Regions from separate parts of the uncultured Roseobacter sp. genome, predicted to be linked through region 1. Evidence: riboswitches for the same ligand, from Rfam matches in the RefSeq annotation. Region 1 holds a riboswitch; the other holds the start of a gene.

Region 1 (5,094 bases):
GTCTGGAAAATCCCGCGCGTCAGGTCCGCGCCACGCTCTTGGCGGTTCTGCTGCAAAAGGTTGCGACCGATGACGCTGCAATGGATCTCGCGGCGGCCGTGATTGCGGGCGACATCCTGCTGCCCGAGCCCGACGCTGAACAAATGACGGGTGACGTCTCGGTTCCGGACGCTGGCACGCCCAAGGAAGGGGCCGGGTCCAGCCGCATCTGGATCACGCCTGAGGGTGAGATTGTCGAACGCGAGAATGTCGCCCAGCAAAGCGGGCAGAGCACACTGGATGCGATCCAGTTGGACGCGCATGTGACCCTCCCCGTAGCGCCCCCGATGGCAGGAGAAACGCCCGAAGAATCCGGTGCGAAACGTGCCAAACGACGCGCTGTTGAAGGATCCGACGATCTGGCGCCGTCGCTCGCCTGCGACGCGATGCGGATATTCCGCGACTGCGTTGGGGGCAAGCTGACCGAGGCGATGATGGCGCGGGTAGATGACCCCGATGAGACGGTGCGCCGCGCGGCCTGGGAGACGTTGGCGGGCAGGGCGGTGGCCGCCGCATTTCGCAAGACCGCCGAGGCTGGCTTTGCTGACAGTGACCCGCTGATCCGCATGGCGGCGTTTCGCATCCTCTCGCAAGATCCCGATCCTGCCGTGCTGAGCAGGGGGCTCAATGACGCGGACGCCTTGATCCGCGCCGAAGCCGTTGCGCACTTGCCCGCGGGCCAAGCGCTCGACTTCATCGGCGACGCAGCAACCGCTGTCCGACAAAAAGCGGCGCAGAAAATCCTCACGTCAGGACAGACTACGCTTATCCAGGCGGCCATGCGCGCCGTGATCGACGCAGAGCGGTCCGACACCCTCGGGATGCTGGCGCGGCAAGCTGACGCGGCGCAGGAAACAGCCCTCGAAATCCTCGCAGACAGTGTTGACAATCCCCGCCGCGCGTTGATCATCCTGCGGGGGCTCGCCCCGCGCCACGACGCTTCATAATTTGGTCAGACCATGAGAATTGCCTATACGATTGCGCCCGGAAAAGGCGATACAGATCAGCTGCTTTATGGCTTTGCCCGCAAAGCGCTGACCCGTGGCCATCGCTTGTGTGGTGCCGTGCAGGTCAATACCGACAGCTGCGATGGCGGGCTCTGCGATATGGATGTGAAACTCCTGCCGGAGGGACCTGTCATTCGCATTTCGCAAAGCCTTGGCCCTTCCGCGACCGGCTGCAGGCTTGATCCCGAAGCGCTGGAACAGGCCGTGGGTTTGGTCAGCAGCGAAGTGGCCAAGGGGGCCGATCTGCTCATCGTCAACAAGTTCGGCAAACACGAGGCCGCTGGTCGCGGGTTTCGACCGGTGATCGCAGAAGCGCTGAGCCATGATATCCCGGTTCTTGTGGGTCTGAATGCGCTAAACCGTGCCGCGTTCATCGCGTTTACGGGGGATTTGGCCCAAGCGCTTCCAGCTGATGAGGCGGCATTGACCGCATGGTTCGACGCGCAAATCGCGGAACGGAACGCGCCTGCCTGACCCCCGCCACGGGGAACGCTGTGAAAACACATTGCCTGCTGCATTGCCGTTGACGCGCCCGGTGCGATCCGTCATGCGGAGCCGGGATCAGTTAGGTCCTGGCGCATCGCAGCATCGGAGACCGCGTGACCCCCAGCATTGCAACCGACAGCAAGGCGAACCTTGTCGGCAGCCTGTGGATGGTGCTCGCCATGGCCGCTTTCGCAGTCGAAGACGTGTTTATCAAAGCGGCGTCGCAAACGCTGCCCGTCAGTCAAATCCTGATCCTTTTCGGCCTCGGCGGTGCTATCGTCTTTGCCGGTCTGGCCGTGCTCAACCGGGAAAGCCTTTTCACGCCGGATGTGGTATCGCGCCCGATGCGGCTAAGGGTCTTTTTCGAGATCACCGGACGTCTCTTTTTCGTGCTGGCGATCACCCTGACGCCGCTGTCGTCGGCCACGGTGATCCTGCAAGCCACCCCCTTGGTTGTGGTGGCTGCTGCTGCCCTGGTTTTTGGTGAAAAGGTGGGGCCACGACGCTGGGTCGCGATCTTCATCGGGTTGCTGGGTGTGATCGTGATCGTGCGTCCGGGTTCAGACAGTTTTTCGCTGCTGTCGCTGTTGGCCGTTTTGGGCATGCTTGGGTTTGCCGGGCGCGATCTGGCGAGCCGCGCGGCCCCGGCGTCTTTGAGCGCGTCCATTCTGGGGCTCTATGGGTTTCTATCGGTTGTCGTCGCGGGGCTGCTGTTCTTCTTGTGGGAAGCGGCGCCCTTTGTCCGGCCTGATCCCGTGACGTCCGCGTGCCTCTTGGGCGCGGTGCTAGCGGGCGTTGCCGCCTACACCAGCCTGATGAAAGCCATGCGCACCGGTGAAGTCTCTGCGGTCACGCCCTTCCGGTACACGCGACTACTTTTTGGCATTGGCTTTGGTGTCGTCCTTTTCGGCGAGGACATCGGCTGGTCGGTGCTCTTGGGCTGCGGCCTGATCGTTCTGTCCGGTCTTTTCATTCTTTGGCGCAGCAAACAAACCACCGGTCAGGCATAGCCCGCGGTGGAAACACCCGCTTCTGCTTGACAATGCCCGTGGTTCTGACGCAACTGAATCCCAGTTGGTGCTTCGTGATTTGAAGTGAAAAGGGAATGTGCAGTCGATTGCTTTCGACGAAGCACAGCCGCCCCCGCGACCGTGAACGGAAAGGTCTGCCGATACCACTGGACATAGGTCCGGGAAGGTGGCGCAGACCGAAGGCAGCCAGGCTGCCGGGATCCGTGAGCCGGGAGACCTGCCAGCGACACGTGAGGAAACCGGACGGGGTGTTCCGGTGTCGGGAAAGCCCTGATCCCATCAGGCCCATCTCGTCATCTGACCCACGTCCCATGACATATGGGACAAAACACTATGACGACAGACGCAACAGCCTTGACCGGCCCTGCCACAGAATTGCTGATCTGTGTCAAATGCAGGCGCGGTCAGGAGATCCCGGAGGACGAACGCCGTCCGGGGCAACGCCTTTATGACACTTTGGCGCAAAACGAGATGCCGCCCGGCATTCGCCTGAAACCCGTGGAATGCCTGCAAAACTGTGACCATGGCTGCACGATTGCGCTGCGCGGTGGCGACAGGTGGACGTATATTTACGGAAACATCGATGAAGTGTCGCATCCGGACGTCCTGATCGATGGGGCGGCCCGCTATAACGCCACGCAGGACGGCCTGATCCCGTGGCGCGAGCGCCCCGACCATTTTAAACGCAACTGTATCGCGCGCATCCCGCCGCTGGAGAACGACCATGACTGATCTTGCAAAACTTCCCGTGACCGTCATCACCGGCTTTCTGGGCTCGGGCAAAACCACCCTGATCCGCGAACTGATGCAGAACCCCGGCGGCAAGCGGCTGGCCGTGGTGGTGAATGAGTTTGGCGATGTGGGGGTCGACGGCGACATCCTGAAATCCTGCGCCATCCCCGATTGCCCGGCGGAGAACATCATGGAACTGGCCAACGGCTGCATCTGCTGCACGGTTGCCGATGATTTCATCCCCACCATCGAGGCGCTGATGGCGCTGGAGCCGCGCCCCGATCACATCCTGATCGAAACATCGGGTCTGGCGCTGCCGAAACCGCTCTTGAAGGCCTTTGACTGGCCGGATATCCGCTCGAAAATCACCGTGGATGGCGTGATCGCTCTGGCAGATGCCGAGGCCGTGGCGGCGGGTCGCTTTGCGCCCAATGTGGCGGCGGTGGATGCGCAACGCGCAGCGGATGAGAGCATCGATCACGAAACGCCCCTGTCCGAGGTCTTTGAAGATCAGATTTCCTGCGCTGACATCATCCTGTTGACCAAGCCCGATCTGGCCGGACCGGAAGGGGTTGAGAAGGCAAAAGAAATCATCGCCGCCGAAGCGCCGCGCCCCTTGCCGGTGGTTGAGGTTGCCGAGGGGATCGTGGATCCGCGCATCATTCTCGGCCTCGAAGCGGCGGCGGAGGATGACATGGACGCGCGCCCCAGCCACCACGACGGCCCGCATGATCACGACCACGAGGATTTTGAAAGCATCGTGGTAGATATCCCCGAGCAAACCGACCCGGCGGATCTGGTGCGCGCGGTGGAGGTGCTGGCTAATGAGCACAACATCCTGCGCGTGAAAGGCTATGCCGCTGTGGCAGGCAAACCCATGCGCTTGCTGGTGCAGGCGGTGGGTGCCCGCGTCCGGTATCAGTATGATCGTGCGTGGCAGCCGGATGAAGCGCGGCAGGGGCGTCTGGTGGTGATTGCCGAACATGATGATATCAGAGTGGCAACCATTCAGTCCGTGCTGGGCGCCCGCGCCGTCGAGGCCGCAGAGTAACCCCCCATGCACGTCGTTTTCCGCGAAAGCCATGGGTTGGAGGAGACCGAGACGCCAACGGATCTGGGGCAGAGCCCCGCCGATCTGGTGGTGTTGTCGTTCTCTGACAGTGACCTGGGTGCTTTCGCGGAAGCCTGGCGGCGGGGCGGCGGGCCAGAGGGCAAACTGCCCACATTGCGGCTCGCCAATCTGGTGGCGCTGAAACATCCGCTTTCGGTCGATACCTATGTGGAGCAGACGCTGGCGGGCGCGAAGGGCATCCTGATCCGGCTGATCGGCGGCGTGCCGTACTGGTCTTACGGGCTGCAACAGGTCCGCGCACTGGCCGAGCGCAAAGGCATCGCGCTGGCGGTGCTGCCTGCGGATGGGCGCGTCGACGCAAGGCTCGATGATTTTGCCACGCTGCCGGTCTCGACCCTGCGACGGCTCGGCCACCTCTGTGACACTGGTGGCGTTGTTGCCGCGCAGGCGGCGCTGGCGCAGATGTCACTGGCGGCGGGCCTCTATGCGGGGCCGGTCGCAGGCTCCAAAACGCTGCCGGCTCTTGGCGCCTGGACGCCGGAGCATGGCGTGACCTGTCCTGTTGTGACGCAGGTCGCTGATCCGAAACCGCGCATTCTCATCAGCTTCTACCGCTCTTACCTCGTTTCTGCCGATCTGGCGCCGATCCATGCGCTTTTTGCGGCATTCCGCGCCCGGGGCTATGACGTCATGGGACTCTTTGTGCCCTCGCTGAAAGCGCCGCAAG
Region 2 (5,094 bases), on a different contig from region 1:
AAATATCAACCAGCATCAGCGTGCCGTCGGGTGTGAGGCCGAAGGCGCCTGGTTCGGCAAACCTGTCCGATGTCTCCGCTTCGGACAAAGGATCGGATACGTACAGCCCCAGCGACCGCATTTGCGTTTCCGTCAAACCGAAACACAGATCGAAATCCCATCCGAATTCTTCTTTATCCGCAACGGCTTTCTCGGCGGTATCCGCAGAGACCACCACCACGTCCATTTTGGCCGTCCAGGCGGGCAGGGCGTCATTCAGCTTGTTCAGAAACCGCTTGCAGCGCGGGCAGTGCCGACCACGGTAGACAAACAGCATTGTCCAGCGATCCTTGGGCTGCCCGACAGTGATTGTGCCGCCATGGGTCGCGGCAAAGCTGAGTTCACCGACAGGGGCGCCGACGCGGGGTTTGGTATGGGTCATTCGATGTCCTCTGATAGGTTTTGGCCGCATGCATGTGTTTAGGATGGGGTGCGGTATGGTCTCGGCCAAATCACGGGCCGGTCGAAATGGCACACGGTGTCCCGAGTGCGGTGTGCGCGCTTGTCGTGTTAAGTGCCTCGAACCTGTTCGCGTTCGAAGTAGTTCGCATTCGTGACCGAAATCTGCTCGATTGTATCATCAAGGCGAGACAGGTGCCGCATGCCGCTCTCGACAGCGCCTTCGGGTTCATGCGTTTTAACCGCCTCAGCAATATCTCGATGGTCCGCAACGAGCTCTGGCATCCGATCACCTTTTGACAGGCTCAGAATACACAGGCGGTCCACCTTGGACTTTTCGGCCATGATCACGTCGAAGGCAAAATCCGCCTGGGCAATATGGCACAGAACCTTGTGAAACTCGTAATCCAGAGCGCCAAACCTATCGACGTCATTGTCCTCTATTGCCCGATCCTGTGCCGCGAGTGCGGCGTCAAGTTCTGCTGCACCGCTTGCGTCGCAATATTGCGCGGCGCGCCGCAGGACTTCCCGCTCGACTGCGGCGCGCACGAAACGCGATTTGGCGATCTCCCGGGAGGAAAACCTCTTCACTTCGGTGGCGCGTTGCGGGCGGATCAGCAAGAGATCAAGCGTGGCAAGCCGGTTGAACGCGTCCCGCACGGGCTGCCGGGACACGCCGAATTGGGCGGCGATGTCGGCCTCGGAGATTTTATCACCGGGTCTTAGACGGAGCGACAGGATTTCCTGGTGAAGATGGTCAAAGATGTCATCGACACTTGTGCGCCGCTCGCCGAGTTGTGTTGCCTGAGCCATTGCATCATCTCCATGGTCTTTCCGGACTTCAAAAGGTCATATCGAAACACTATCGGGAACAAAACAGAGGCGTTCATGTTGTCGTTCTCTCTTTCCCTCGCGAGCTTGACCAGGTTTCGCGATACATATCACACTGGTATACCAGTTAAATGACTAGTATACCAGTGTGAGTGAAAACGGAAAAGGACAGCGCATGAAACTTGCAGGGCAAACGGCGATCATTACCGGCGGTGGTCGGGACATCGGACAGGCCGCCGCCATTAAACTGGCTGCGGAAGGGGCAAATGTGGCCATCAATTATTATTCCAGCAGTGCCGGAGCGGATGCCGCGGTGGAGCAGATCAAAGCGCAGGGAGGGCAGGCCTTCGCGCTTAAGGGTGATCTGACCAAGGTGGAGGATGTCGACGCGCTTGTTGCCCAGACAGTCGATGAGTTTGGCGGGATCAACGTGCTCGTCAACAATGCCGGAGGCCTGATCGCCCGCAAGACTGTGTCGGAGATGCCGCTCGAACACTGGAACGCAGTGATGGACCTGAACCTGACGAGCACATTCATGATGACGAAGGCGTGCCTTCAGCACATGAATACCGGAACCATCGTAAACCTGGCAAGCCAGGCCGGACGCGATGGCGGTGGGTCCGGTGCGGTGGCTTATGCCACGTCAAAAGGTGCGGTTATGACCATGACCCGCGCGCTGGCCAAGGAGTTGGGGCCGAACATCCGGGTCAACGCCTTGTGTCCTGGCATGATCGACACCGATTTTCATAATGTGCATACGCCCGATGCGGGCCGACGCGGGTATGAAGCAGCCGCACCGGTGAAACGACAGGGCAATACCGATGATACGGCCAACCTGATCTTGTTCCTCGCCTGTGCGGATTCTGCGTTCATCACCGGCACAAACATCGACATCAACGGCGGGATGGTATTCTCCTGACCGCTTCTGAAAGGATCTGACATGTCTGAATTTCCGATTGTTTCGACGGCAGAAAACGTGACCCGGCAGGTCCTTTCGGATCATCCGGAGCTGATGGTGGTGGCTTTCCGTTTCGGCCAAGAAGGCGCCATTGGCGCGCTCCACAATCACCCCCACGTTCAGTCGACCTATGTTGAAAGTGGCCGGTTCCAGTTCACTCTTGGCGATGAAGTACGCGAGGTCGGGCCGGGGGATAGTTTTGTTATTCCGTCCGGGATGAAGCATGGGTGCGTCTGTCTGGAACCCGGCACGCTGGTCGATTGCTTCACACCACGCCGGGAAGATTTTCTCTGAGCTGACACCCGCAGGGCGACCTAAACAGCCTTCTTGATAGGTCCGGTTTGTCCCGAATGCCGACCTTATCCCCTGCGATATTGACCGGTGATCCCCGTGAAAGTGCTTACATGCCCTCTTCGAGCGCAAAACCGGCAAAAGCCCCGTTTGGAGCTGACGGCTGTACCTTAAATCAAGGCGACATTGCTAAGCTAGAGTGGGGTCGGCCCAGCAGCAATCAGCTCGTTGCGCTTTCGGATGTGGCCGGGTCATCCTTGCAGCCCCAGCGGTCCGCAAACACCAGATCCGCCAGCGGTAACCGTTTGCGCCAACCTTTTGCCTCCAGCTCAGGGATTTCATGCAAGGCGTCCACATGGCCCAGACACAGATAGGCCACCGGCACCACGCGATCGGGCAGATCCAGAACGGTGCGGATGTCGTCCTCGCGAAAAATGCTGACCCAGCCAACGCCAATGCCCTCGGCCCGAGCCGCGAGCCAAAGGTTTTGCACCGCGCAGACGGTTGAATAAAGGTCCATCTCCGAATTGTGGGTACGGCCCAGAACGACCGGCCCGGCCCGCTCCCGATCGCAGGTGATGCATAGATTCACCGGCGCTTCGAGGATACCTTCGAGCTTAAGTGCTGAATAAACCGGGCGGCGGTCGGCGGGAAACATGGTCACGGCCTCGGCATTGGCGCGCGCAAAGGCGGTTTGCATCTGCGCCTTCACCTCTGCATCGCGGATCACGATAAAGTTCCATGGCTGCATGAACCCGACCGAAGGCGCGTGATGGGCGGCATCGAGAAGCCGCATCAAAACGGCCTCCTCGATGGGGCGGGGGGTGAATTGACTTCGCACATCGCGACGGGTGTGAATGGCGCGGTAGACAGCGGCCTTTTCTTCAGCAGAAAACGGCCCCGTCGGGGCAGGAACGGGTGGCAACATGACATATCCCCTGTCACAGACACTGGCCGCCCGGTGACCATCGGGAAGCCCTGATATGTCTGGCCGGTCTTCTGACTTGGCATCACCTGGGGCTGCGCCTTCTCGACCGAAGCCAATGGCACGATGCAGCGCCATCCACCTTACAGCGTTGGGCACGTTGCGGAGTTCCACCGCATTCCCGATTCTCTCACCTTACCGTTTGCAAGGCAGGGCAAGCACCAGACTGTTGGAGGCTAGCATTCCGTGAGACGGGTCACAATCAGTGTTCGCTGAAAGTCGCTTTGCCGGGGCGCTTGTAGGTTGAAGCTGATGTTTGAAACTTCCTGGTTGCTGATCTTGATCCGTTGTTCCGAAACCTAGAACAACTGTGAAAATTTGACCCTCCCCAGTATTATAAAAGTTCGAGATCGGGCGGTCCCTAGGGCGCTATCAGGTTCATCTTCTAGGCGTGGCTGCGAAGTCGCGAAAAGATGCGCACCTTCGATGTTAAAACAACGCACCCTGCAGGACATCTTTAAAAATTTTAGCAACATGGCCTGCCGGTACTCACCAGACTGGTAATGCAGAATAAAAGGGGCGCCGAATTCAGGGTTGAGGTGGTCGGATTGAGGCCGCTGATAAGCGGCCCCAAAACAACTCGGCTTACTCTTTATCAGGAGGGTTGGCGTCGTGCCTTTACCACTCCGAACATTCCAAAGCCCGCGAGCAGCAGGAGCGCGCTTGCGGGAAGTGGAACAGGTGCAATTTCAGGGCTGGTATTTGCCACACCGAACTGCGCGCCGGTAAGATCGGGGGCGTTGAAAATGCTGGTCAACGCGCCGGCAAGGGTGCCGGTGATTTCAAGGCCGATCCCCCCTTGTGCCGTACCGAAGGAAAAGAGGTCGAGGCCGGTCGGCCCACCAATCACGTCTCCGAACACGGTTTCCGCCAAGGTGTCGATCACAAAGTTGCCGACAGTGACCTCGACATCATCGGTGGTGTCCAAGGTGAACAACGTGACGCCGCTGCCGTCGTGGAGGATCTCAAGTCCCCCGCCGGCCGTGGAACCACCTGTGATGGGGAAGGTAAAGGTCGCCCCGGTCGCCGTCGCTGTTCCAAACGGTGCACCGCCAAGCCCTAGTGTCGTAAGCGGGGCGGTTACTGTCACGGTTGTCTCACCGCCGTTGATTGTCGCCGCGTTGGCAGCACCGGTTGCTAACGCCAGGCCTAGGCCCAGGGTGAGTAGTAGCTTTCTCATTTCGTTCATCCTCTCCGTTGATATGGTGAAAGTTGTTGGTATTGCCGATCCGAACACGTGCGCCCTGTCGATGACGGTTTTGACGATCATCACGTTTTGTCTGGCCTCCGAAATCTGCGGCCACTGCGGTAGTGAAACTGTCCGTAACCGGTAAAGCTTCGGCCAATACTGGCCGAACATTGCAGCCGCGACAGACAACAGGCCGAGCCCCCGGCAAAGGCAGCTGATTTGACAAGTAATGTGCACTTCATGCGGTTTTCCAAAATCGTGTGCATATTTCACACGAGCAGAAAGGTAGCTGAGCCTTTGCGCTATGCAAGGTTTTCGTGGAATTTTTTCACACATTGTCGGTATTCCGCCTAAAATCAGACCGATCAAGGCAGTCATCGCAGCGATTCCCAGGACCGCTCA

The links. A riboswitch is a leader RNA that binds a small molecule or an ion and turns the genes downstream of it on or off. The one in region 1 is predicted to bind cobalamin.
Region 2: linked by a shared signal. The riboswitch ahead of bluB (5,6-dimethylbenzimidazole synthase) and the one ahead of Q1A20_RS00310 (DUF1636 domain-containing protein) in region 1 are both predicted to bind cobalamin.

The regions. Positions count from the first base shown of each region.
Region 1 is NZ_CANMXR010000001.1:64,587-69,680, reverse strand. Features, by position in the region: gene Q1A20_RS00325 (HEAT repeat domain-containing protein) at 1-986, shown strand, start outside; gene Q1A20_RS00320 (DUF2478 domain-containing protein) at 999-1,520, shown strand; gene Q1A20_RS00315 (DMT family transporter) at 1,646-2,542, shown strand; cobalamin riboswitch at 2,591-2,803, shown strand; gene Q1A20_RS00310 (DUF1636 domain-containing protein) at 2,897-3,295, shown strand; gene cobW (cobalamin biosynthesis protein CobW) at 3,288-4,346, shown strand; gene cobN (cobaltochelatase subunit CobN) at 4,353-5,094, shown strand, end outside.
Region 2 is NZ_CANMXR010000004.1:229,825-234,918, forward strand. Features, by position in the region: gene Q1A20_RS10185 (peroxiredoxin) at 1-421, opposite strand, end outside; gene Q1A20_RS10190 (GntR family transcriptional regulator) at 550-1,251, opposite strand; gene Q1A20_RS10195 (SDR family oxidoreductase) at 1,445-2,188, shown strand; gene Q1A20_RS10200 (cupin domain-containing protein) at 2,210-2,521, shown strand; gene bluB (5,6-dimethylbenzimidazole synthase) at 2,739-3,446, opposite strand; cobalamin riboswitch at 3,490-3,684, opposite strand; gene Q1A20_RS10210 (VPLPA-CTERM sorting domain-containing protein) at 4,099-5,070, opposite strand.